Regions from separate parts of the Streptomyces thioluteus genome, predicted to be linked through region 2. Evidence: riboswitches for the same ligand, from Rfam matches in the RefSeq annotation. Region 2 holds a riboswitch; the other holds the start of a gene.
The links. Region 2 has a riboswitch for cobalamin ahead of ABD794_RS10040 (FecCD family ABC transporter permease). Riboswitches for the same ligand answer to the same signal wherever they lie in the genome.
Positions count from the first base shown of each region.

Region 1: it holds a riboswitch for cobalamin, as region 2 does, so the genes downstream of both, ABD794_RS07970 (ribonucleoside-diphosphate reductase subunit alpha) here and ABD794_RS10040 (FecCD family ABC transporter permease) in region 2, are expected to answer to the same signal.

Region 1 covers NZ_BAAAXZ010000062.1:13,308-16,486, forward strand. The annotation lists partial or broken gene mctP (monocarboxylate uptake permease MctP) at 1-351, shown strand, start outside; gene ABD794_RS07965 (hypothetical protein) at 428-889, opposite strand; cobalamin riboswitch at 1,240-1,365, shown strand; partial or broken gene ABD794_RS07970 (ribonucleoside-diphosphate reductase subunit alpha) at 1,526-3,179, shown strand, end outside.
Region 2 covers NZ_BAAAXZ010000078.1:20,183-23,361, reverse strand. The annotation lists gene ABD794_RS10045 (ABC transporter ATP-binding protein) at 1-699, opposite strand, end outside; gene ABD794_RS10040 (FecCD family ABC transporter permease) at 699-1,760, opposite strand; cobalamin riboswitch at 1,874-2,015, opposite strand; gene ABD794_RS10035 (heme-binding beta-barrel domain-containing protein) at 1,993-2,598, opposite strand; gene ABD794_RS10030 (DsrE family protein) at 2,856-3,179, shown strand, end outside.

The DNA.
Region 1 (3,179 bases), on a different contig from region 2:
CTGGTGGGCGGCCTGTTCACCCGCTGGTTCCACCGCTGGGCCCTGCTGGCCGGCTGGGCCGTGGGCATGGCGTACGGGACGTGGCGGGCGTACGAGACGCCGAGCGCCACGCAGGACCACTTCGGCAACACCAACCTCATCCCGTTCATCGGGGAGAAGGGCTACATCGGCCTGACGGCCTTCGCCCTGAACGTCGCCGTCGCGGTCGTGCTGACGCTGGTCCTCAAGGCCGTGAAGGCCCCGGACGGGGTGGACGAGACGAAGCCCGCGGACTACACGGCGGACGCGGGCGACCCGGACGTGGCGGTGGAGCTGCCGCCGGCCACGGCGGGGGCACCGGGCGGTCACTGAGAAACGGTCACCTGGAAACGGTGGGGCCCGTGGTGCGCGAGCGCACCACGGGCCCCACCGTTCCCCTCCGCCCCCCTCAGGCGGCCGTACCGGACGGCGTCAGACCGAGCGCCCGGAAAGAGACCCGCTGGTCGAACCAGAGCAGCCCCACCGTCAGCGCGGACATCACCAGCCCCAGGGCCAGATGACCGGCCGCCGACTCGACGGTGGCACCCACGGCCCCGAGCACGACGTGCAGCGCGACCCGCAGCCCGATGAGCCCGAAGAGGATCTTCCGGGTGCGGGAGTTCTTCAGCAGGGCCTTGAGCAGCTTCCTGCGCCGCCGCAGGACCGTCAGCCCCACCGCGACGTTCACCGCCCCCAGCCCGGCGAGGACCATCCAGGCCCCGTCCCACGCCTTGTAGAGGTCGAAGGCGGCCCCCATGGCCCCCTCGAAGGCGAAGAACCACACCGGAAGCGGCTTCAGCTCCGGGTCGGGCACGCCCTGCCCGGCCCCGGCCTCGATCCCGGTCTGCTGCTCGGTGATGGTCCCGCTCATGATGTCCGCCCCTGTCGTGGTGTCGCCGTCCCGTCCGACACCCACGATCATTCCGGCCCCCGCCCCCCGGCGGCAGATCCGCCCGTCACCGGCCGGAGATGACAAAAGTCAGTGCCGGCCGGCCGCGGCCCGCGCCCGGCCGAGGACGCGCCACCGCCACGCGCCCCGCGGCTACGCATTCGCGAAACGACGCCCCCGTTCCCCCGCCCTGCCTCGCGCCGGCCCGTCACGGACGCGAACGCGGCCCGGGAAACCGCCCCCGGCGGCGCACCCGTTAGCACATTCCGCGACCACCTCATGACGCGCCGACACAACATGTGGGGGTACACGCCACCGTCGCCACTAGATGTATGCTCGTCCTCGCTGTCGCCGCAGGGGAATCCGGTGGAAATCCGGAACTGTCCCGCAACGGTGTACGTGTGGGCACATTGCGCCCACACAGCAGTCCGAAGACCTGACGACAGTGCGCCCTCGCCGGTCCACCGGCGTGCGGTGTCGAACACGTCCGGGCCTCGAGGGTTGGGCCGGTGGACGCCTGCGCGCATGCTCCCGTACGCCTCGTACGGTGCCCCGCATGCCCGTGCGCGGCCCCGTGCGCTCCCGAGCGGCCTCCAGCCGAGTGAGGGAGAGCAACACGTGACGATCGCGCCCGTCGATCCGGTCTCAGCGCAGGCGGCGGCATCCGCCGACGGCCCCGGGACCGCGCTGCTGCGCACCCTGACGGAACTCACCGCCGACCTCCCCGCCACCGACCCCGGCAAGGTCGCCGCCGCCGCGCTGCGCGGCCGGCACGCCGGATCGGACGAGGCCGAACTGCGCTCGCTGGCCACCGAGGCCGCGGCCGGGCTGATCGGCGAGGAGCCCGAGTACTCGCGGCTCGCCGCGCGCCTCCTCACGCTCGCCATCGCCCAGGAGGCGGCCGGGCAGGGCGCGGTCTCCTTCTCCGCCTCCGTGGAGACCGGGCACCGCGAGGGCCTGATCGCCGACGACACCGCCGCCTTCGTGCGCACCCACGCCCGGCGGCTGGACGCGCTGGTGGACGCCGCCCTGACCGACGGCGCCGACGACCGCTTCGGCTACTTCGGCCTGCGCACCCTGCACAGCCGCTACCTGCTCCGCCACCCGATCACCCGGAACGTGATCGAGACCCCGCAGCACTTCCTGCTGCGCGTGGCCTGCGGCCTGGCCGAGGACCACTCGGAGCGGGCGCTGGAGGACGTCGCCGAGCTCTACCGCCTCACCAGCACGCTCTCGTACCTCCCGTCCTCCCCCACGCTCTTCAACTCCGGTACGCGGCACCCCCAGATGTCGTCCTGCTACCTGCTGGACTCGCCGCTGGACGAGCTGGACTCGATCTACGACCGCTACCACCAGGTGGCGCGGCTGTCGAAGCACGCGGGCGGCATCGGCCTGTCGTACTCCCGCATCCGCTCCCGCGGTTCGCTGATCCGCGGCACCAACGGGCACTCCAACGGCATCGTGCCGTTCCTGCGCACCCTCGACGCCTCGGTCGCGGCCGTCAACCAGGGCGGCCGGCGCAAGGGCGCGGCCTGCGTCTACCTGGAGACGTGGCACGCGGACATCGAGGAGTTCCTGGAGCTCCGCGACAACACCGGTGAGGAGGCGCGCCGCACGCACAACCTCAACATCGCGCACTGGATCCCGGACGAGTTCATGCGCCGGGTCGAGGCGGACGCCGAGTGGTCGCTGTTCTCCCCGGCGGACACCCCGGACCTGGTGGACCTCTACGGCGACGAGTTCGACGCCGCGTACCGCGCATACGAGGCCGCGGGCAAGGCCGTCAAGACCATCCCGGCCCGGGTGCTCTACGCCCGCATGATGCGGACGCTCGCGCAGACCGGCAACGGCTGGATGACGTTCAAGGACGCCGCCAACCGCACCGCCAACCAGACCGCCGAGCCCGGCCAGGTCGTCCACTCCTCCAACCTCTGCACGGAGATCCTGGAGGTCACGAACGACGGCGAGACCGCGGTCTGCAACCTGGGTTCGGTCAACCTCGCGGCCCACCTGGGCGCCGACGGCGAGATGGACTGGGAGCGGCTCGACCGCACCGTCCGCACCGCCGTGACCTTCCTCGACCGCGTCGTGGACATCAACTTCTACCCGACCGAGCAGGCGGGCGCCTCCAACTCCCGCTGGCGGCCGGTCGGTCTGGGCCTGATGGGTCTCCAGGACGTCTTCTTCCGGCTGCGCCTGCCCTTCGACTCCCCCGAGGCGAAGGCGCTGTCCACCCGGATCTCCGAGCGGATCATGCTCGCGGCGTACGAGG
Region 2 (3,179 bases):
GCCGAAGACGTCGGCCAGCAGCCCGGTGGTGAGCACCTCGCCGGGCGGGCCGGACGCGACGAGGCGGCCGCCGGCGACGACGTGCAGGACGTCGCAGTGGGTCGCGGCCAGGTTGAGGTCGTGCAGGGCGGCCAGCACGGTGAGCCCGGACTCCCGTACCAGCGCGAGGACTTCGAGCTGCTGGCTGATGTCCAGGTGGTTGGTCGGCTCGTCCAGCACCAGCACCTTCGGCTGCTGGGCCAGGGCGCGGGCGATCAGCACGCGCTGCTTCTCGCCGCCGGAGAGGGTGAGGAAGCCGCGCTCGGCGAGGTGTCCGGCGCCGACGCGCTCCAGGGCCGACGCGCAGACCTCCCGGTCCTCGGTGCTCGTCCGCAGGGCCGACCGCTGGTGCGGCAGCCGGCCCATGGCGACGATCTCGGCGACGGTGAAGTCGAATTCGCTGCCCGACTCCTGCGGCAGCGCCGCGAGCCGCCGGGCCCCCTCGCGGGCGTCGAGGGCGTGCGCGTCGTCGCCGTCCAGCAGCACCCGCCCGTGTGTGGGCCGCAGCGCGCGGTAGACGCATCGGAGCAGGGTGGACTTGCCGCTGCCGTTGGGCCCGACGATGCCGACGAACTCGCCGGATCCGACGCGCAGTTCGACGTCCCGGACCAGCCGGGCGCCGGCGATCTCGACGGACAGGTCCTCGATGTCGACGCGCATCAGGCACCCCCGAAGACGTAGCCGCGGCGGCGCATCAGCAGGACGAAGCAGGGCACCCCGATCACCGAGGTGATCACCCCGACGGGCAGCTCGATCGGGGCCAGCAGCAGCCGTGAGACGACGTCCACCCACACCAGCAGCACCGCGCCCAGCAGCGGCGCGACGGCCAGCACCCGGCGGTGGTCGGCGCCGACCAGCATCCGGGCGGCGTGCGGGACCATCAGCCCGACGAACCCGATGGCGCCGCTGACCGCGACCACGGCCCCGGTGACGGCCGCCACCATGACGAACAGCACCCGGCGCCGCCGCTCGGGGTCCACGCCCAGCGCGGAGGACGTCTCGTCGCCCATGGCCAGGACGTTCAGACCGCGGGCCGTGCGGAAGAGGTAGCCGAGGCCGAGGAGGACGGCCGCGGCGGCCAGCGGGACGGACTGCCAGCTCGCCCCGCCCAGGCTGCCCAGCAGCCACATCATCGCGGAGCGGGCCGCGTCGCCCCGGTCCGCGCTGAAGACCATCAGCGCGGTGATCGCGGAGAAGCCGTAGTACATGGCCGTACCGGTGAGCACCAGCCGCAGCGGCGTCAGCCCGTGCCGGGTGCGGGCGGCGGCGTACACCAGGGCCATGGAGGCCAGCGCCGAGAGGAACGCGGCGCTGGACAGCGCCCAGACGCCGAGCGAGCCGAGCGCGCCGAAGAGCAGCACCGTGTTGGCGCCGACGGCGGCCCCGGAGGAGATGCCGAGGACGAACGGGTCGGCGAGCGCGTTGCGGATCAGCGCCTGGGTGGCCACGCCGACGGCGGAGAGCCCGGCGCCCACCACGGCGGCCAGCAGGGCGCGCGGGAAGCGGAGTTCCCAGACGATGGTGTAGGCGGAGACCTCGTCCGCCCCGATCTCCCCGCCGGTCAGCCCCGCGCGCAGATAGCGCAGGACGTCGCCCCAGCCGATGCCCGAGGAGCCGAGCCCCACGCAGCAGAACACGGAGACCAGCAGGGCGATGCCCAGCCCGGTCACGAGGGGTGGCAGCGGCAGCCGCCGGGACGGGGGTATGGCACCGGGGGGCATGGGGTGGTTCGCCTTCGCCTCGGGCCATGGCCTGGGCGGTACGGCGTACGCACCGAGGAGCGCCCCGCGCCGCGAGGGCGCGGGGGCCTCCCCTCGCAGTCCACGGCGAGTTGTCAGGAGCCGGCGCCGCCGCGGGTGATCGGGCTCGCAAGGGGGATGCCTTGCTTACCGTTGCGGGTCAGCGCCGGACTCTCACCGGACTTCCCCCGCGGGGCGCTGTGAGCGGCCGTCGTTACGGCTGCTCGGGGTTGTACGGGGTGCCGTCCTGGCGGAAGAAGGAGACGCCGTCGGGCAGGTCGTCCGGCAGGTTCCGGGCCCACTCCTCCAGGGCGGCGACGTCGGCGGTCTTCTTCAGCTGCGCCGACATGTAGGGGCGGAGCGGCACCTCGGGGGTGGCCTTCTCGCCGACCCACATCAGGTCGCCCTTGACGTAGCCGTAGAGGCGCTTGCCGCCGGAGTACGGGCCGGACGCGGCGGTCCGCGCGACCGCGTCCGTCACGATGTCGATCTGCGGCTTCTTGTCGGCCAGCTCGCCGTACCAGACCTCGACGATGCCCTGGTCGCGGATCATGACGACCTCGACCTGGCGGTTCTTGTCGATCCGCCAGTAGCCGCTCTCGGTCTCCAGCGGGCGCACCTTGTTGCCCTCGGCGTCGAGCACCCAGCTGTGCGACGTGTACTCCAGGAAGTCCCGGCCGTCGTGGGTGAAGGTGACTTCCTGGCCGAAGTTGCACTTCTCGGAACCGGGGAAGTCGGCGACGCCCGCACCCTCCCACTTGCCGAGGAGGAAGACGAGGGGGACCAGGTCCCGGTGCAGGTCGGAGGGAATCTCGATCATGAGCTCAGACGATCTGTAGGGGTGAACAAGGAGGTCAGCGCTGGCCCTGGTACAGCTTCTTCCAGGTCAGCCCGGCGAACGCGAGAACGCCGACGGCGACCAGGACCAGCAGGGCGGTGAAGAAAGCCTCAAGCACGAGCGCGCTCCTCGGTCGGAGTGAGGGTGTTTACGGACCGGGTCGAGTCTAGTCGGAGGGGCTGCCCCCGGCTCTGTGAGGTCCGTCCCGGCCCGCGGGGAGCGCCCCCTAGAGTGACCCCATGCGGAAGAAGCTCGTGATCAAGGTGACGGCGGGCGCGGACGCGCCCGAGCGGTGCTCGCAGGCGTTCACGGTGGCGGCCGTCGCCGTGGCCAGCGGGGTCGAGGTGTCTCTCTGGCTGACCGGTGAGTCGTCCTGGTTCGCGCTGCCGGGGCGGGCGGCGGAGTTCGAGCTGCCGCACGCGGCGCCGCTGCCCGAGCTGATCGACGGGATCCTGGCGGGCGGCGGGATGATCACGGTGTGCACCCAGTGCGCGGCCCGGCGGGACATCGAGGAGAAGGACCTGATCGAGGGCGCGCGGATCGCCGGCGCGCAGGTCTTCGTC